One region of the Janthinobacterium sp. SUN120 genome, then DNA from elsewhere that is predicted to be linked to it. Evidence: predicted binding sites of a transcription regulator. Region 1 holds the regulator's gene; the other holds the start of a gene.

What was found. Region 1 encodes LexA, which represses DNA repair genes until DNA is damaged. Its sites were predicted from a motif close to ACTGTATNNNNATACAGT; they were not measured.
Region 2: a site for LexA is predicted at 3,482-3,499, ahead of O0879_RS11195 (PA0069 family radical SAM protein). Genes of this name have one in related genera too.

Annotation. Positions count from the first base shown of each region.
Region 1 is NZ_JAPUBW010000002.1:540,523-550,829, reverse strand. It holds gene folC (bifunctional tetrahydrofolate synthase/dihydrofolate synthase) at 1-835, shown strand, start outside; gene O0879_RS12170 (SPOR domain-containing protein) at 860-1,843, shown strand; gene O0879_RS12165 (CvpA family protein) at 1,864-2,352, shown strand; gene purF (amidophosphoribosyltransferase) at 2,391-3,914, shown strand; gene O0879_RS12155 (cystathionine gamma-synthase family protein) at 3,958-5,199, shown strand; gene lexA (transcriptional repressor LexA) at 5,270-5,905, opposite strand; gene rpsF (30S ribosomal protein S6) at 6,181-6,570, shown strand; gene priB (primosomal replication protein N) at 6,591-6,890, shown strand; gene rpsR (30S ribosomal protein S18) at 6,916-7,206, shown strand; gene rplI (50S ribosomal protein L9) at 7,234-7,689, shown strand; gene O0879_RS12125 (replicative DNA helicase) at 7,835-9,220, shown strand; gene O0879_RS12120 (DUF47 domain-containing protein) at 9,315-9,941, shown strand; gene O0879_RS12115 (inorganic phosphate transporter) at 9,984-10,307, shown strand, end outside.
Region 2 is NZ_JAPUBW010000002.1:318,124-328,430, reverse strand. It holds gene O0879_RS11215 (transporter substrate-binding domain-containing protein) at 1-43, shown strand, start outside; gene O0879_RS11210 (lipocalin family protein) at 78-590, shown strand; gene O0879_RS11205 (methyl-accepting chemotaxis protein) at 855-2,639, shown strand; gene O0879_RS11200 (tRNA-uridine aminocarboxypropyltransferase) at 2,726-3,433, shown strand; gene O0879_RS11195 (PA0069 family radical SAM protein) at 3,562-4,704, shown strand; gene O0879_RS11190 (hypothetical protein) at 4,913-5,089, opposite strand; gene O0879_RS11185 (S8 family serine peptidase) at 5,244-7,154, opposite strand; gene O0879_RS11180 (aspartate/glutamate racemase family protein) at 7,450-8,163, opposite strand; gene O0879_RS11175 (DUF917 domain-containing protein) at 8,160-9,380, opposite strand; gene O0879_RS11170 (sigma-54 dependent transcriptional regulator) at 9,355-10,307, opposite strand, start outside.

The DNA.
Region 1 (10,307 bases):
TGCGGACGTGGCCATCGTCACCAGCGTCGATATCGACCACACGGATTACCTGGGCGACACGCGCGAAGCGATCGGCTTTGAAAAGGCGGGCATCTTCCGCCCGGGCAAGGCGGCCATCTGCAGCGATCCCGTGCCGCCGCAATCCCTGATCGACCATGCCGAGGCCATCGGCGCCGACCTGTGGCTGATGGGCCGCGATTTCAATTATTCGGGCGACAAGCAGCAGTGGAACTACGGCGGACGCGAGCAGCGCCGCAATTCGCTCGCGTATCCAAGCTTGCGCGGCGCCAACCAGATCCTCAACGCGACGGCCGTGCTGGCCGCGCTGGAAGTGCTGAAGCTGAAACTGCCCGTGGGCGCGCAGGAAGTGCGCACGGGCCTCGTGACGGTGGAGCTGCCGGGCCGCTTCCAGGTCTTGCCTGGCCGCCCCAGCGTGATCCTTGATGTAGCGCATAACCCCCACGCGGCGTCGGCGCTGAACCAGAACCTGGGCAATATGGGTTTCCACCCGTACACCTATGCCGTGTTCGGCTCCATGCTGGACAAGGATATCGATGGCGTATTGGCCGCGATGAGCGAACACGTCGACCACTGGTGCCTGACGGGCTTGCCTTCGCCGCGCGCGGCCACGGCTTCCGAGCTGGCCGCCAAGGTGCAGATCATGCTGGAAGATAAGCCCGACAGCAACGAGCATACTGTATCTATTTTCGATGATCCGGCACAAGCTTTTGCAAATGCAATGAGCCGGGCCGGTGAGAATGATAGAATTGTGGTCTTTGGTTCTTTCCTCACCGTTGCCGGCGTGATGAAGGCCCGAAAATCCTCACTTCACTGAAACGCACTCGACTGAAAATCACGCATGGGCTTGTTCTCGAAACTGTTTAAAAACAAGCAAGAATCCTCTGGCGAAGACAGCGGCTTTTATGTCCCTGGCGAAGCACAGTCGCCGACCCGCAAACGCGCCGCCAACACCTCCGGTGGCGGCGGATCGCGCCGTGGCGGCAAGGAAGCGCCGGATCCGGTCTTGCCTGAAAAAAAGCGCGCACGCCGTCGCTTGGTCGGGGCGATTGCCCTGGCCCTGGGCGTGGCTGTCGGCTTGCCGATGCTGCTCGATTCCGAGCCGAAGGCGCCGTTCAACGATATCGCCATCGATATTCCGTCGAAGGAAAAGGCCGTAGCGCCTGCACCGGCACCCGTGCCGGCCGTTCCGGCCCGGGCCGCATCGAATGGCCTGGACCAGTCCGAGGAAATCGTCGACGCGCCGCTGCCGCCTGCGGCCAAGCCGACGCAGGCACCGGCACCCGTGCTGGCCGCCGTCCAGCCTGCGCCGGTCAAGCCAGCCTACGTGGAACCGAAACCTGAGCCCAAGCCGGTCAAGGTGGAGCCAAAACCGGAACCGAAGCACGAAACCAAGCCGGAACCCAAGGCCGAGCCGAAACACGAGTCCAAGCCGGAACCCAAGCATGAAGTAAAACCGGAAACCAAGCCCGAGACTAAGCCTGCCAAGCCGGCGCAATCGGCCGACGATGCCGCGCGCGCGCTGGCCATCCTGGAAGGCAAGCCGCAGGACAAGCCACAAGAGAAGGTGCAGGACAAGGCGCACGACGCCGGCAGCGGCAAGTTCGTGGTGCAGGTGGCGGCGCTGGCGACGCAGGACAAGGTTGACGAATTGCAGGACAAGCTGCGAGAGGCGGGCATCAAGTCGTACACGCAGAAAGTCTCCAGCCCGGCGGGCGAACGTATCCGCGTGCGCGTGGGGCCGTTCGGCAGCCGCGAAGACGCCGAAAAGACCCGCGCCAAGCTGCAAAAGCTGGGCTTGGGCGGCAGCCTGGTACCGGCGTGATGTTGCAAGGCTGAACGGGCGTGACGATCTTCGATTACCTGGTGCTGTTCGTGCTGGTGACGTCCGTGCTGATCAGCATGATGCGCGGCCTGGTCAAGGAAATATTGTCATTGGTCAGCTGGGTCGTGGCTTTCGTCATTGCCAATGCCTATGGCGCCACCCTGGCGAAATTCCTTCCGGAAGCCGTGCCGGGCGAAGCCATCCGTTTGTTGCTGGCTTTCGTGGTGCTGTTCATCGGTGTGCGTATTTTGATGGGATTGCTGTCCATGACGGTCGACGCGCTGGTCAAGGTGACGGGCCTGAGCCTGGCCGACCGCACCCTGGGCAGCCTGTTCGGCGTGGCGCGGGGCCTTGTGATCGTGCTGACCGCCGTCATCTTGTGTGGCATGACGTCCATACCGCAGCAGCCATTCTGGAAAAACGCGCAGCTCAGCCCGCTCGCGGAGCAGGGCGCGCGAGCCATCAAGCCTTATCTGCCTGCCGCTTACGCGCAGCATGTGAAATTTTGAATTTTTTTAAAATCAGTAGCACAGTTTAGGAGCACACCATGTGTGGCATCGTCGGCGTCGTTTCCCATCAACCTGTCAATCAATTGCTCTATGATGCATTGTTGCTCCTGCAACATCGCGGTCAGGACGCGGCAGGGATTGCGACCAATCACAGCAGTATGTTTTCCATGCACAAGGCCAATGGGCTCGTGCGTGACGTCTTCCGTACGCGCAACATGCGTTCGCTGCAAGGCACGACGGGCATCGGCCATTGCCGCTACCCGACGGCCGGTTCGTCGAGCGAAGAGGAAGCACAGCCGTTCTATGTGAATGCGCCGTTCGGCATCACCCTGGCGCACAATGGCAACCTGACCAACTGGGAACAGTTGAAGCTGGAAATGTTCAAGAACGACCGCCGCCACATCAATACCGATTCCGATTCGGAAGTGCTGCTCAACGTGCTGGCGCATGAAATCCAGGAAGCGACGACGGGCCTGAACCTGGACCCGGAAGCCATCTTCAAGGCCGTTACCGTGCTGAACCGCCGCGTCAAGGGCGGCTACGCTGCCGTCGCGCAAATCGCCGGCGTGGGCTTGCTGGCCTTCCGCGACCCGCATGGCATCCGTCCGCTGTGCCTGGGCATCAATGAAACGGAACAGGGTCCCGAATACCTGATCGCTTCCGAATCCGTGGCCCTGGAAGGCATGGGCTTCCGCTTCGTGCGCGATATCGGTCCCGGCGAAGCCGTCTTCATCGATGCTGACAAGCAATTGCACAGCGCCCAGTGCGCCGACAATGCCAGCCTGAACCCGTGCGTATTCGAGTTCGTCTACCTGGCCCGTCCCGATTCCGTCATCGACGGCGCCTCCGTGTACGCTACGCGCCTGAAAATGGGCGAGTACCTGGCTGAAAAGATCCGCGCCGAATTGCCTGGCGTGCATATCGACGTGGTCATGCCGATTCCCGATTCCTCGCGTCCGGCTGCCATCCAGCTGGCCATGGCGCTGAACATCGAATACCGCGAAGGCTTCATCAAGAACCGCTACATCGGCCGCACCTTCATCATGCCGGGCCAGGCGGCGCGCAAGAAGTCCGTGCGCCAGAAGCTCAACGCGATTCCGTCCGAATTCAAGGATAAAGTGGTGCTGCTGGTCGACGATTCCATCGTGCGCGGCACCACCAGCCGTGAAATCGTGCAGATGGCGCGCGAAGCGGGCGCGACGAAGGTCATCTTCGCTTCGGCCGCGCCACCGGTGATTTACCCGAACGTGTACGGCATCGACATGCCGACGCGCGACGAACTGATCGCCTACGGCCGCACGACGGAAGAAGTGTGCCGTGAAATCACGGCCGATTACCTCGTGTACCAGGATATCGGCGCGCTGAAACAGGCTATCGCCGACGTCAACCCGGCTCTGACCAACTTCGAGGCTTCGTGCTTCGATGGCGTGTACGTGACGGGCGACGTATCGCAGGAATACCTGGACCGCCTGGAATATGCGCGTCACCATCCGAAGGCGGCAGCGCCCGAAGATACGCCGCGTTCCCAGCTGAACCTGAACCTGGCGACAACAGAAGCATAAGTAAGCTGCCCGGCCGATGCCGGGCATTTTTTTCTCCGCGATCATGAACGATAAAAAAAACTACGGCTTTACCACCACCATCCTGCATAACGACCGCCGCAAGGGCATCGAACATGGCTCCCTGCACAAGCCCGTGCACACTTCCGTTGCCTTTGGTTACGCCGATGCGCGCCAGCTCGCTTCCGTGTTCCAGGGCAAGGAACCGGGTTTCCGCTATGGCCGTCAGGGCAATCCGACCGTTTCCGCGCTGGAAGACAAGGTCAACAAGATGGAAGACGGCGTGGCGACCCTGTGCTTCGCCACCGGCATGGGCGCCATCGGTGCCGTGGTGCAATCCTTGCTGCGCGCGGGCGACCATGTCGTATCGTCGGCCTTTTTGTTTGGCAACACCAACAGCCTGTGGCAAACGGTGACGGGGCAGGGCATCGCCGTGTCGTTCGTCGACGCCACCGACGTGGCCAATGTGGCTGCCGCCATCACGCCGGCCACGCGGATTGTTTTCGTGGAAACTATTGCCAATCCGCGCACGCAGATCGCCGACCTGAAGAAAATCGGCGACTTGTGCCGCGAGAAGGGCATCTTGTACATTGTCGACAATACGATGACGACGCCATACCTGTTCCGTCCGAAAGCCGTGGGCGCGGGCCTGGTGGTCAATGCCTTGACGAAATCCATCGGCGGCCACGGCAATGCGCTGGGCGGCAGCTTGACGGACACGGGCGTGTTCGACTGGACGCAGTATCCGAACATCTTCGAGAATTACAAGAAGGCGGCGCCCGCACAGTGGGGCATCGCGCAAATCCGCGCCAAGGCCTTGCGCGACTTCGGCGCGTCCCTGGGGCCGGAAGCGGCGCACCATATCGCCGTCGGCGCGGAAACCATGGCCTTGCGCATGGACCGCACCTGTTCGAACGCCCTGGCGCTGGCCACCATGCTGCAGGCGGACCCGAGAGTGGCGGCCGTGCATTACCCGGGTTTGGCGTCGCACCCGCAGCACGCGCTGGCGACGGACTTGTTCCGCAGCTATGGCTCGCTGTTCAGCTTTGAATTAAAGGACGGCATCGATTGCTTCGATTTCCTCAACCGTCTCAATCTTGCCATTCCAGCGAGCAATCTCGGCGACACGCGCACCCTGGTCATTCCCGTCGCCCACACGATTTTCTATGAGATGGGTGCCGAGCGGCGCGCCAGCATGGGCATCGCCGAATCCCTGATCCGCGTCTCCGTCGGTATCGAGGATGAGGCCGATTTACTGGATGACTTCAAAAATGCGCTGGACGCCTAAACAGCCGCGCAGTATGTAGAAAGGGCCGCAACAGTCATGCTGTTGCGGCCCTTTCTTTAGCTGCAGTGATTTAATGCCAGCTGCGCATCAGGCCGACAGCCAGCCCTTCCAGTGCAAACTCATCTTCCGGCGACACGGTAATCACCTTGAAGTCCGGGTTTTCCGGTAGCAATTCGATGACGGAACCCGTCTTCTTGTAGCGCTTGACGGTCACTTCGTCGCCGATGCGGGCCACGACGATCTGGCCATTCTTGGCGCTGTCGACCTTCTTGACAGCCAACAAATCGCCATCCATGATGCCGGCGTCGCGCATGGACCAGCCGCGCACCTTCAGCAGGAAGTCGGGCTTGGCCGAAAACAGGGCCGGGTCGACGTTGTAGCTCGCTTCCAGGTTTTCCTGCGCCAGGATGGGCGAACCGGCCGCTACCCGGCCGATCAGGGGCAGCGACATCAGCAGCGCTGCCGGCACCCTCGACGGCAGCGCTTCGGCGGCTGCGCCGATCAGGCGGATGCCGCGCGAGGTGCCGGGCGAAATCTCGATCGCGCCCTTGCGGGCCAGGGCCTGCAAATGCTCTTCGGCCGCGTTGGCCGATTTGAAACCCAGTTCATTGGCGATTTCGGCACGGGTGGGAGGGAAGCCCGTGTTTTCAATCGCGTCCTTGATCAGGTTCAGGATTTGTTCTTGTCGTGCTGTCAGCTTGATCATGAGCGGTGGGTGCATACTAAAATGCTGTCTATATGAACAGTCTGTATTTTTGTACAGTATCGCCCACTATGCAAGGGGATTTCCGTGTTTTGGGCGAATTTCGCAAGAAATACTTGTCCACGGGCGGAAGGCACAGTGGCGCGCGGGCTTTTCGGGCCCATGTGGAAGGAATGATTGAAACGTTTGCAAAAGGCGGTTATAATCTTCGGCTGACCTTCCCACACCCGTCTTGACGCCGGGGTGGGCGATTATCAATCCGACCTGAAGGAGTTTGCATGCGTCATTATGAAATAGTCTTTATCGTCCATCCGGACCAAAGCGAGCAAGTGCCCGCGATGATCGAACGCTACAAAGCCAGCGTAACCACCCGCGGCGGTTCGGTTCACCGCGTGGAAGATTGGGGTCGCCGTCAAATGGCTTACTCGATCCAAAAGCTGCCTAAAGCACACTACATCTGCCTGAACATCGAATGCGACAACGAGACCCTGGTCGAGTTGGAAACAGCATTCAAATTCAATGATGCCGTGTTGCGTCACCTGACCGTTAAAATGAAGAAAGCTGAAACAGCTCCTTCGCCGATGATGAAATCGGTACAACGCGAAGACGCGGCCAAAAGCCACCGCACCGAAGCACCAGCAGCCGCTCCAGCCGCAGCAGCAGCTTAATTCTTGACCAGGATCGTGCGCTGAACCAGCTACAAGTAACCGCCATCATTGCCGAGCGCGAAATATTGCGCTATACCCCGGCAGGGCTGCCGATTGTGAATGCAGTATTGCAACACAGTTCGCAGCAGATGGAAGCAGGAATTGCCCGTTTGACCGAGTTTGATGTTGCCGCGCTAGCCGCTGGCGAAATCTCAGGCCGGTTCAGCCAGGCAAGCTTGGGCGGGGTGTATCAGTTCACGGGTTTCCTGGCCAGGAAGAGCCGCAACAGCAAGAGTTTGGTGTTTCACATCATTGATTTTAGTGCAGTCAATTCTGACTAGCGCATTTTAGATACAGGAGCCTGACATGGCATTCGGTAAAAAGTTCGACAAAAATAAGCTCAAGCTTAAAGAAAAACGCAAACAGCAAAACCCGTTGTTCAAACGCAAGAAGTTCTGCCGCTTCACCGCAGCTCACGTTGAGCAAGTCGACTACAAAGACGTCGACACGCTGAAAGACTTCGTCCAAGAAAACGGCAAGATCATGCCAGCACGCCTGACCGGTACCAAAGCGCATTACCAGCGCCAAGTTGACACCGCAATCAAGCGCGCTCGCTTCCTCGCGCTGCTGCCATACACCGATCTGCACCACGCTTAATCGGTCAGATATTCCTGGAGAAGAACTATGCAAATCATTCTGTTAGAAAAAGTTGTTAACGTCGGTAACCTCGGCGAAGTCGTCAAAGTCAAAGACGGTTACGCACGTAACTTCCTGATCCCGCAACGCCTGGCACGTCGTGCTACGGCAACCGCTGTGGCTGAATTCGAAGTCAAGCGCGCCGAACTGGAAAAAGCTGCTGCCGCTAAACTGGCCGCATCGCAAGCCCAGGGCGAAAAACTGAGCGGCCTGACCGTTCAAGTTGCTCAAAAAGCTGGTGTTGATGGCCGTCTGTTCGGTTCCGTCACCAACTTCGACATCGCTGAAGCGCTGACCAAGCAAGGTTTTGCTGTTGAAAAAGCACAAATCCGCATGCCTACCGGCCCGCTGAAGATCGTTGGCGAGCACAACGTTTCGGTTGCTCTGCATACCGACGTGGTTGTGGAAGTTGTTATCGCTGTCGTTCCAGACGCGAACGCGTAATCGTCTGCGGGCCTGGCCCGCAAGCGCTACCGTACTGTAAAGCACTATGAAAAGCCGGGTTCGCCCGGCTTTTTTGTGGCCTTTTTTTCGCTCAATTTCAGCCCTTTATTTTTGCCAGCACGCCGAAGCGGGTATAATTCGCGCCATGAACGCCCCCTCTGATCCGCAACTGGATTCCCTCCGTATTCCGCCGCATTCGATCGAAGCAGAACAATCCGTTATCGGTGGTCTGCTGCGCGACAATGCCGCATATGACCGCATCGCCGACTTCATGCATGCGGAGGATTTCTATCGCTATGACCATCGCATCATCTTCGAGCAAATCGTCAAGATGGTTAACGCTTCCAAGCCAGCCGATGTCATTACTGTTTTTGAAACCCTGACCCAGCTCGGCAAGGCCGATGATGTGGGCGGACTCGCTTACCTGAACGCCATGGCGCAAAACACGCCATCGGCCGCGAACATCCGGCGCTACGCCGAGATCGTGCGCGACCGCGGCGTGCTGCGTAAACTCATTACCGTCGCCGACGATATCTCCGGCACGGCTTTCAGCCCGCAGGGCAAGGAAGTCAAGCAGATGCTTGACGAGGCCGAATCGAAGATTTTCGCCATCGCCGAAGAGGGCGCGCGCGGCGCCCAGGGCTGGACCGCCATCCAGCCCTTGCTGACGCAGGTAGTCGAGCGCATCGACGAACTGTACAGCCGCGACAACCAGAGTGAAATCACGGGCGTGCCCACCGGTTTCATCGACCTCGACCGCATGACTTCCGGTCTGCAGCCGGGCGACCTGGTGATCGTGGCGGGCCGTCCGTCGATGGGCAAGACGGCGTTTTCCGTCAACATCGGCGAAAACGTGGCCATCGACAGCGGCTTGCCCGTGGCCGTGTTCTCGATGGAGATGGGCGGCGCCCAGCTGGCCATGCGTATGCTCGGCTCCGTCGGACAGCTCGACCAGCATCGCCTGCGCACGGGCCGCCTGAACGACGAAGACTGGCCGCGCCTGACGAATGCGATCCAGAAGATGAACGACGCGCAGTTGTACATCGATGAAACGCCGGCCTTGAATTCCATCGAGTTGCGCGCCCGATCGCGCCGTTTGTCGCGTCAATGCGGCAAGCTGGGCCTGATCATCGTCGATTACTTGCAGCTGATGTCGGCCAATACGCCGGGCGACAACCGCGCCACGGAGATTTCCGAGATTTCACGGGGCTTGAAAGGCCTGGCGAAAGAACTCGGTTGCCCCGTGATTGCGCTGTCCCAGCTGAACCGCTCGCTGGAGCAACGCCCGAACAAACGTCCTGTCATGTCCGACTTGCGCGAATCGGGCGCTATTGAGCAGGATGCCGACGTGATCCTGTTCATTTACCGCGACGAGGTGTATAACCCCGACTCGCCGGACAAGGGAACGGCCGAAATCATCATCGGTAAACAACGTAACGGTCCAATCGGCAGCATCCGCCTCACCTTCATGGGGCAGTACACCAAATTTGGCAATTACAGTGGTGGCCTGGCGCTTTACCAAGGCGACTAACACAGCAGCACTGATATTCCATTGGCCGCCCCTTCATCAAAAGGGGCGGCTTTCTGTAGTAAATAACACGACTCAATGCTTAACGGAGAATGACATGTTTGGACGCTTGATGCCCACTGAGGGCAAGTTTTTTGAATTGTTTAACCAGCACGCGGAATTGTGCGTCAAGGGCGCCAAAGAGATGCTCGGCCTGATGACCAATTTCGATGACCTGGAAAACCGCGTGCATGCGATCGAAAGCATCGAGAAACAGGCGGACAAAGTCACCTACGCCACCGTGGAAATGCTGCACAAGACCTTCATCACGCCGATCGACCGCGATGACATCCATCAGCTGATCACGCGCCAGGACGATATCCTCGACCTGCTGGAAGATGCGGCGCAAACCGTCTCGCTGTACGACCTGAAGGCCGTCACGCCGGAAGCCAAGCGCTTGGCCGAACTGGTACTGGCCTGTACCGAAAAAGTGCGCGACGCCGTCGCCATGCTGCACAACATGGACAACTCGCGCAAGATCGTCGCCATCTGCGAAGAGATCGACCGCCTGGAATCGGACGCCGACCACGTGATGCGCGCCGCCATGTCCAAGCTGTTCCGCGACGAGCCGGACGTGCGCAACCTGATCAAGCTGAAAGCGATCTACGAAATTCTGGAAACCGTGACCGACCGTTGCGAAGATGTGTCCAATATTATCGAAGGCATCATCGTCGAAAACGCGTAAGCGTTGGGCCTGTCCTGAACCAGAATCAGAAAAGAAACTACAATGACCATACAAATCAGCATCTACGTGCTAGGCCTGTTGATCGTCCTCGCACTGCTGTTTGACTTCATGAACGGCTTCCACGATGCCGCCAACGCGATCGCCACGGTGGTCTCGACGGGCGTATTGAAACCGCAGACCGCGGTTGCCATGGCCGCCACGTTCAACTTCGTCGCCATCTTCGTGTTCCACCAGCTGACCGTGGCCGCCACGGTGGGAAAGGGAACAATCGACCCGGCGGTGATCGACCAGTACGTGATCTTCGGCGCGCTGATGGGCGCCATCTTCTGGAATTTGTTTACCTGGTACTACGGGATTCCTTCGTCG
Region 2 (10,307 bases), 220 kb from region 1:
CGGCGCGATCCGCCGCATCGTCGACCGCGCATTGCAACCCTGACGCTGCCACCCTGATTCACCCGATGGAGAAGACCATGAAAAAATTGTTGTTTCTGAGTGTGCTCGTGCTGGCCGGCTGCGTGGGCCGCCCCGACAATATTGTGCCTGTTGGTCACTTCGACACGACCCGCTATCTGGGAAAATGGTATGAGATCGCGCGCCTCGACCATTCGTTTGAGCGGGGCCTGAGTCATGTGACGGCCGATTACAGCCTGCGCCAGGATGGCGGCCTGAAAGTGCTCAACCGCGGCTACAAGGATGCGGATGCGAAGTGGAAGGAAGCGGAAGGCAAGGCGTATTTCGTGGACAAGAAAGACGTGGGCTACCTGAAAGTGTCGTTTTTCGGCCCCTTCTATGGTTCCTACATCGTCTTCGACCTCGACCAGAAAAATTACAGCTATTCCATGATCAGCGGCCCGGACAAGTCGTACTTCTGGCTGTTGTCGCGCACGCCCACCATGGACCCTGCCTTGCAGCAGCGCCTGATCGAGAAAGCCGGCGGCCTGGGTTTTGATACGTCAAAATTGATCTATGTGAAGCAAAACTGACCTTGCTTGCCTGCCGCCCGTTCGTGGCGGCAAAGCGCCTTCTGGTTGTTGCTTTTCTGCATGTTATTTCTTGCAATACCACTCTGATTCACTCACAATCTGCTCCAAAGTAGTGCGCTGCGGCGCGCTGCCATTCCGGTGGCGACGTTCGCGTTGCGCCACCGCTCGTGATTGCCGCACGGCAGATGCCTGCTATATTGGTACGTAGCAGTAGGTCGGTTTCGTGGCGTCTGTGCATCGTTTTCTTCAGATAGGAATCACGCAATGAAAAACCTCAAAATCGGCGTACGTCTCGGTGGCGGTTTTGCCGCCGTCCTGTTCCTGTTGACCAGCCTGACCGTGGTGGGCATCGTGCAGATGCAAAGCGCCAGCAAGGAAACCGATGCGCTCGTCAACGTCAAGGTGCGCAATGAGCGCCTGATCGCCGAGTGGACCAAGGTCATCGAGGTCAACGCGGCGCGCACGGCGGCCGCCTGGAAAGTCAGCGATCCCGAACACCAGAAGCAGTTTGAACAGGAAATGGCGGTCTCGTCTGCACGCGCCACGGAAATCCAGAACGATATCGGCAAGAGCGAGCTGAACACGGACGAGCAGGCGCTGTACCAGGAAGTGTTGAGCACGCGCAAGGCCTACACGGAAGTGCGCAAGAATGTGTTCAAGGCCAAGAATGCGGGCGACCTGGAACTGGGCAAGCGCCTGTACGAAGGCGACATGGCCGTCAAGCGCGACATCTACCTGGCGTCGCTGAAGAAGCTGGAATTGCTAGAAGCCAAATTGCTCGATGAAACGGCCGCGCAAATCCGTTCGCGCTACGAAAATGGCCGCATGCTGCTGATCTCGCTGGGCGTGGTGGCCATCTTGCTGGGCATCGCCTGCGCCTACTGGATCACGCGCTCGATCACGCGTCCCATCACGCGTGCCGTCGAGGTGGCGGAAGCCGTTTCCGCTGGCGACCTGACCAGCCATATCGTCGTGGAAAGCCGCGATGAGACGGGGCAATTGATGCATGCGCTGAAAAACATGAACGATAAACTGGTGAGTATCGTGGGCCAGGTGCGCGCCGGTACCGAATCGATCAGCACGGCGTCGAGCGAAATTGCCGCCGGTAACCTGGACTTGTCGTCACGCACGGAAGAGCAGGCCAGCTCGCTGGAAGAGACGGCGTCGTCCATGGAAGAGCTGACCTCCACCGTGAAACTCAATGCGGACAATGCGCGCAGCGCCAACCAGCTGGCCATCGACGCCTCGCAGATAGCCAGCAAGGGCGGCGTGGTGGTGTCGGAAGTGGTCAGCACCATGGGCTCGATCAACGATTCCTCGCGCAAGATTGTCGACATCATCAGCGTCATCGACGCCATCGCCTTCCAGACGAATATCCTGGCCCTGAACGCGGCCGTGGAAGCGGCCAGGGCCGGTGAGCAGGGCCGCGGTTTTGCCGTCGTGGCCTCCGAAGTGCGCAACCTGGCGCAGCGCTCCAGCGCGGCGGCCAAGGAAATCAAGGGCTTGATCGACGATTCCGTGCAAAAGGTCGAGGCCGGTTCGCAACTGGTGGACAAGGCGGGCCGCACCATGGACGAGATCGTGCAAAGCATCAGCCACGTGACGCAGATCATGAACCAGATCACCGACGCCAGCGATGAACAGCGCGCCGGCATCGAACAAGTCAACCAGGCCATCGGCCAGATGGACCAGGTGACGCAGCAAAACGCGGCCCTGGTGGAAGAAGCGGCCGCGGCGGCCGAATCCATGCAGGAACAGGCGGCCAGGCTGGCCGAGGTCGTGGGCGTGTTCAAGCTCGATGCCACGCAGCAATATGCTGCCGCCCGTAGCAGCCCGTCCGTGACGGCGTCTGCGCCAGTAGCGGCTGCCACGCGAGCTGCCATGCGGCCCGCCACGCAGCCCGCCATGGGACGCGCGCCAGCATCCCGCGCGCCAGCACCCGCCGTGACCGCGACCTCGCCGGACAAGGCGGCGCAAGCGGACGCGGTGCGCGCACGCACGCCGAAGACGCCGGTGGCCTCGGGCGCCGACGAATGGGAAGAGTTTTAAGCACGGATTCTTAAACGCAGATTCCCCCTTGGCATGGTGCGGGCGCTACAATCGCGGCTTGAAGACAGCCGCGAACGCGCTCCGCCATGACCACCCGCCGTACCTCCAGCCTTAGCTCTAGCCATCCCGCCAGCCATCCCGCCAGCCCTGGCGCTGCATCGTCCTCCCTGGCTGAACCGGCCAAACGCGCGCGCTGCCCAGCCTGCCTGCGCGCCGTCTCCAGCTGCATCTGCCGCTGGATCGCCCCCGTTTCCCACGCGGTGGAAGTGCTGATCCTGCAGCATCCGCTGGAAGTGCACAATGCCAAGGGCAGTGCCCGCCTGCTGCACCTGAGCCTGCCGAACAGCCGCATGCTGACGGGCGAGCAGTTTGCCGCCGATACGCTCGCCGAATTGCTGGCCGACAAGCACAACGTGCTGCTGTACCCGGATACGCCCGGCGACCGTTCGCTGGGCATCGCCCCGCCGCCGACGCTCGATCCAGCCAGCTTGCTCGATCTTGCCCGCGTGCGGCTGGTGGTGCTGGACGCGACCTGGCGCAAGAGCCGCAAGATGCTGTATCTGAATCCCCCGTTGCAACAGCTGCCGCGCCTGCCCCTGCGCGACACGCCCGCATCCCATTACCTGATCCGCAAGGCGCACGCGCCAGACCAGTTATCGACCCTGGAAGCGACGTGCTATGCCCTGATGCAGTTGGAGCAGGACGCGGCCCGCTTCGTTCCCCTGATCGCGGCATTTGACGGCTTTGTCGCACAGCAGTTGAGCTATGTCATGCCGCACGGTGAAAAAGCTTGAAACGGCATCACGCCAGCCCTTGATCTTGCCCGCGCAGCGGCATAGTATACTGTACGTATATACAGTTGATGGGGCCGTTCATGAAAGCAATCATTCCAGAGCACGATGACAGCTTCGCCGGGCAAGCCATGTTGCCGCCGCAATCGCTGAAAGCCCACAAGGGCCGCGGCGCCGTGTCGAACCTGCAAGGGCGCTACGAGGTGCACGCGCGCGGCGGTTTCGATGATGGCTGGGGCGTGGGCGGCATGGATGAGGCGGCCGGGGAGGCGGGGCCTCCCACCTGGAAGACGCAGGTCAGCGACGAGCAGGCGCGCACCATTCTCACGCGCAACGCTTCGCCCGATTTGCCGTTCAACGTCTCTCTGAACCCGTACCGGGGTTGCGAACACGGTTGCATTTATTGCTTTGCCCGCCCTACGCACAGCTATCTGGGCCTGTCGCCGGGCCTGGACTTCGAAAGCCGCATCTACGCCAAGGTGAACGCCCCCGAACTCTTGCGCCGCGAACTGGCCAAGCCCTCGTATGTGCCCGAACCGATCGCCCTGGGCGTGAACACGGATGCATATCAGCCGTGCGAACGCGAACGGCAACTGACGCGGCGCGTGCTGGAAGTGCTGCACGAGTGCGACCACCCCGTGGCGCTGATCACGAAATCGTCGCTGATCGAGCGCGATATCGACATTCTGGCACCGATGGCGGCCAGGCGCCTGGCCGCCGTGGCCGTCACTGTCACCACGCTCGACCCGGCCATCGCGCGCACCCTGGAACCGCGCGCGGCCGCTCCGGCGCGGCGGCTGCGCACCATCCGCACCCTGACGGAGGCGGGCATCCCCGTGGGCGTGAGCATCGCGCCCATCATCCCGTTCGTGACGGAACCGGAAATCGAGCAGTTGCTCGAAGCCGTGCGCGACGCGGGCGCCATCCACGCCCATTACGTGGTGCTGCGCCTGCCGTGGGAAGTGAGCCCGCTGTTCCAGCAATGGCTGGAAGCGCACTTCCCGGAACGGGCCCAGCGCGTGATGAACCGGGTGCGCGAAATGCGTGGCGGCAAGGATTACGACAGCGCGTTCGGTACGCGCATGCGGGGCGAGGGCGTGTGGGCTGATCTCATCCGCCAGCGCTTTGAAAAGGCCGTGCACCGGCTGGGCTTGCACGGCAAGGGCGGCCGCTTCAAGCAGCTCGATTGCACGCAGTTCCGCCGGCCGCTGGTGGTGCCGCCGCTGGGTGCAAAAGTAAAAAAGGGTAATGCGGGGCAGCTGGATTTGTTTTAGCGCAAGCAGTGCGGGGCGCGCGCTTGTGCGTTGACACGGGCACGCGCAAGGGCATGTGCGCTGCGCGAAACAGGCGGGTTTGGTGGCGAGTCGCATCGCCGTCCTGCTTCCGTCGTGGGGGATGCCGGCAGGGGGAGCGGGCGACGAGAAACTCATCGCCCGCAGGCATGCCGGGCTTAGCCGGAACGGCTCGATCTTGCTGGCTGGATCAGCAAACGGTGCTGGCGCAAGCAGCCAGGCAGAGTTGCTGTGCGATGCCGCTCAAGGCGCCGCAAGCCGCTTTGCACAGGGTGCAGGGAATGCCGGAAGGGGCGATACCCTGGCTGATGGCGGAGATGCTGGGGCTGCGTTGTACGGCTTTGGCTTGCAATGGCAGATTGTTCATTTTAAAACTCCTTGTGATGGCGCCGCCGCGGGCAACGGCAATGGGTGTGCGTACCGAAGTACGGTGCTGATCGTTTCCCGCCAACGACCGTATGCTGAAGCGCGTGCACGCATTGCTGCGCCCACGTGCCCCGACAATTCAAATGCTGTTGACGTCAGCGTTGCGACCAGTAGCGCACTGCGCCGACGCTGACCGGTATCACATCGCTGACGTCGACGGCGAAGCGGGCGACCGTGTTGGCTACCTGCAGGTTTTCCGGGTTGAAGAAGGTCATGATGATGTCGTAGCACTCGGAGCCCGGGCGGCACACGGGACTCTGTTGCACGACGATGGTATCGAGCTGCATGCCCGTGGTCTTGGCCAGCATTTCCGCCGCTTGCATGGCATTCGTGGCCGAGAAGTTGAGCGCGCGGTCCATGCCCGTGACGCCCAGGTTGCGGAAGTCGTAATAGATACGGTTCAGGAAGTTTTCCAGGCGCGCGCCCGTGTTGCTGCTGTTGATGTCCAGGCTGTCCTGCACCGCCATCAGGCTGTCGATCAACTGCGGCACATTCCAGCTGAACATGCCCCGGATGGCCGGCTGGATCACTGGAACGACCTGGCCGGACATCAGCCTGGCGGCGCCCGAGATTACGCCTGGAAACGAATTCATGACGACCAGGCCATCGATGGTGCCGACATAGGCCTCGAACAGCAGTTCATAGGTCATGTCGGCATACGGACCGACGGGGACGACCGCGTAAATCGGCGTGGCGTCCAGGTTGACGGTCCAGGTCAATGATTGGCGGAAATATGGCTTTGCGCGCAGGAATTCGATCAATTGCTGCGGATCGCCTGGATTGTCCCTGCCTGGTGGCATGGCCTGGACGAAGGAATCGCGGCGCGCTTCGCTGCCGAAGTCGACGCCCAGGTTGCCCAGCGCATACACCAGCGTTGGCCCCTTGGCGCTGCCGCCGCAGCCGCAATCGGAGGCATCGATGCCGGAAGCGGCGATGCCTTGCCGCGTCGCGCCGGAAGGGCCCGCAAGGTTGGCCAGGGAGGGGGTTTCCAGCATGGGAATGCTGAGCGGATGCGCCTGCGCGGAAGTGTCGGCATTGGCTGGGCTCGCTTCAATCACAGTATCGTCTGACATTTCAATTTTCCCTTTTAATAATAGTTGAGTGGCGCCCGGCACATTCAATGTCCCAGTCAGGAGGCGGCGACAGTCCAGCTCGCCATTGGTGTTGCAACGCGTTGCGCTTTGCAGCAATGCGCTGCAAACTCCACGAGGGTCAGGACGATCCCCATGTTGGTGTTGCCGGCATAGCAGCAAGGCTGCGATGGCCGAGACGATCGGGGTGGCAAAGCTGGTGCCGCTGCTGAGCCGCACGCGCCCTGCGGGAGCGGCGCCGAGGATGTCGGTGCCGGGCGCCATGATGCCGCGCGCGCGATAGGCTTCGCCCCAGTTGCTGTTGGGCATGGGCGCGCCTTGCCGGTCCAGTGCGCCGACGACCAGCGTGTATTTGATGGAGGCGGGGATGTGCAGGCAATCGCAGCCGTCGTTGCCCGCCGCGGCGACCAGCAGGACGTTGCGTTCATGGCACAGCTGTATGGCTTTTTGCAGCAGGCCATCGGCGGCGCCGCTGTCGGACAGTTCGCCGCCGCTGACATTGATGATGTGCGCGCCGTGCTCGACGGCCTGGGTGATGGCGCGGGCCAGGTCGAGCTGCGTGCATTGCGTCAGTGCGCCGTCGGCGCGGTCGGCAAAGATGGGCAGGATCAAGCCCCGACAATGGGGAGCCAGGCCCGTGACGGGACTGCCCGGTTGGCCAAAGATGATACTGGCGACATGGGTGCCGTGTTGCGATGCCCGGCCGTTGCCGCTGGCACCCGTGGCGAGTGTGTCGAGCGTTTGCAGCCTGGCGCCGGCAAAGCAGGGATGGCTGGTATCGACGGGACCGTCGAGCACGGCGATGCAGATGTCGGCACAGCCGGTGTTGCCATCTTGCAAGGCAGCCAGGCCGTGCAGCAAGCCATGATTGGTCAGGCTGTCGTGGGTGGTGGATACTTCCATGGTCGTCGGCACGCGGTGCTCCTTGCTGGGTCCTGGAGGGCGTGCGGCGCACCGCTTGAGGTGCTCCGCCCGCCTGCTGCGGCGCCTGCTGCTCCAGCGCCGATAGCATGATCTTTAGCAAGGGGCGTGCCAGAAGACCAAGTGCTTGATTTTCAAGGGATGGGGCGGATTTGCATTGTCGTGTTGCAATAATGTTGGCGGATATCGTCCACCCTTGTTGAGCGGGATGGACGAAAACGGCAGGCGGCAAGGACGGGGAGGGGGCGCCCGGGACACGGCATGGCGTGACGCGGGCGCGTGCGGCGGTTCAGCTATCCTTGCTGTAGCAGGCGCGGCTGGGCCGCAGGCGCATGCGCACGAGGGACACCAGGAAGCTGAAGCCTGCCTGGTTCGGATCGATGACCGGCACATAGGTCTGCAGCGCGTCTTCCAGCTGCGCGCTGACGCGCGCGGCGACGCCGACAAAGCCTGTGCAGCCCAGCAGGATGGACTGGGCGCCGTCTTCCTGTATGGCCAGCATGGCGGCCTTGAAGGTTTTTTCGACCACCGTGTCCAGCTTGCCGAGGTCGGCGACGGGACAGTCGATGGAGCGGATGGAGGCGAAGCTGTCCTGCAAGCCGTAGGTCTGCATGTGGCCCTGCTGCATGGCGAGCGTGCTGGGCAGTATCGTCATGATCGACAGGCGCTGGCTGAGGGCCAGCGCGGTAAAGGCGGCGGGCGGGAAGCCGCCGAGGATGGGGATGTCGATCACTTCGCGCGCTGCCTCCACGCCGCACATGTCGAAGTCGCTGAGCCAGATGCCGTCATAGCCTTCGCGTTCGATTTCCCTGGCCAGCTGCACTACCGGATAGCCGTTTTGCAGCCAGTCGACGCGGTATTCGATGCAGTCGTTCCCAGTAGAAATATTGCGCACGGACACTTCGACATCGGGCGGCATCACGGGCTCGATGGCGTCGAGCAGGCGCTGGTTGTAGATGGACGTGGCCACCGGCGCCACGATGCAGATGCGCAGCGGCTTCATGCGGAGCTCCCTGCCGCTGCGCCGGCGTTGCCCGTGAGCGGCACGTAGGGTCCCAGGTAGCCGATGGCGTTGATCAATTGCATGAAGCTGTCGAGTATCAGGCCGTCCCGTTCCCGCAATGCCGGATGGGCTTGCAGACCCAGCAGCGTCACCTTGCGCTGCATCAAGGCCGGGTTGAGCGTGCCGTCCGGCAGCAGCAAGTCGCCATTCGAATACACGGCCTGGCCATCGCCCTCGACAAAGTAACTGATGGTGTCGGGCGCCATGCAGAGGGGCGTGCTGCGGCTGCTGTCCCAGGCCAGCAGCGATTCGTTCTGGTACAGGACTGTGCAAAGCCGCTCACCCGCGCGGATGGTGATCTTGCCCAGGTCGAAGCCATTGCGCGAGTCGACTTCGGCGGCGACGAACGTGCCCTGTGGAAACAATGGCCAGGCGCGCATGTCGCATTGCCGCGCAAGATAATCGACCACTTCCTCCGCGCTGCGCAAGCGGCCTGCCTGCAGTTCGCGGCCCAGGCGCAGGGCGCGTCCCAGGGTGCCGCGCACGGGCAGCGCCCGGGCCAGCTCCGCCGGCGCCATGATCCACATGGCCAGGCCGCCGAACTGCTTGAAATCGGCCTGCGAGACGATGGGGCGCATCATCTGGTCGATGATCGTTGCCACGTCTTGCTGGTGGGCATGGGCGCCGTTCACGCCCTGGCTGGGCTGGACGTCGAGTTCCACGCGCAACCCCGTCTGGCTGACGAGGAAGGCGGGGCGCGGATTGATGTGCGCGGCCGCATACGTCAGCTGGGGCAGCGAGGGAACGGCGCGGCCGGCCCCGTCAGCGTCGATCACGGCCAGGCCCAGGCGGGCGGCGACCAGGCAGGCGACGAGAAACCCCAGCGCGCCGCTCTCGGGCGGCGCCAGGTAGGCCAAGGTGCGATTTTCCAGCGCCAGGCGCTCCCTGACGGCGAGCACGGCGTCGACGGGGCCCTGCGGAAAATGGGCGCCATTGATCGCCACGGGCGAACCCAGGTAAGCCACCATGACCGTTTCGCCAGCGGTGGCTTCGTCGACGCCGACCACGCGCACCTGGGCGTCCGGATAATAATCGCCGGCGTGGAACTGGGCCAGCAGGCTGCGCGCGGAAGCGAGCGTGCCGCCGCCGCCGCTGCCGAAGAAGCAGGCGCCCAGCAACAGCGATTCAAGGTCATCGTGGTTCAGCACATAGCTCATGTTGCGGGTCCTCAGGTTGGCATGGCATGGAAATGGTTTGCGCCAGGACGGCCTGCAACTGCAGCGCCTGGGCAAACCGGGGAAAAGCCGTGTCGCGTTCCACGCCGCGCAAGGCGCGCGTGAGGTGATCGAGTGCTTCGTGCCGGCGGCCGCGCTGCAGCAGCAGTTGCGCCAGGCGGGTCGCCACCAGCAGGCTGCCGGCCGCGGCGCCCAGCGCCTTGGCGGTCGACAGCGCACTGCCCAGTTCGCGTTCCGCGTTGTCCAGGTCGCCCACCGCGATCCACGTCCGGGCATGCATGTCGAGCAATTCGACCAGATAGGCCCGTTCGCCATGTTCCAGCGCCAGTTCGATGGCGCCGTGCAGCAGTTGCCGGGCTTGCAATGGCTGGCCTGCCGACAGCAGCAGTTCGCCCCGCTTCCAGGCCTGGAATGAATGGAAGAGCATGCCGCCTTCGCACAGCATGTATTGCTGGTAGCCGTCGGCGATGCGCTGTTCGGTCTGCGCATGGATGTTGCCTGTTGCCAATGCGCAGGCATGGAATATCTGGCCCACCCCCAGGTAGAATTGATAGCCGTATTCGCTGGCGACGGTTTGCAGGTCCGCCGCCAGGCTTGCCAGCCGGACCCAGTCCTCGAACATGCAGGCCAGCCATGCGGCGCCTTGCAGCGCGATGGCGCGATGAAAGGGGTGCGGGTTGTCGGCGCCGCCGCGCAACGCCAGGTGTTCCATCACCGCGCGCGCGCGCCGGAAGGCGCCGCTCTGGAAGCAGGACAGGCCTTCGAAAGTGCTCGACAGCGCGGCGATGTCCAGGCCCTGTCCACCCGTGTCGGCCGCTGCCGCGCCGCACAGCAGGTGCCCGCGCGCCAGGCAGGCCAGCGTCTCGCGGTAGTCGCCGAGCCAGAACAGCGTGTTGGCCAGGGCCAGGT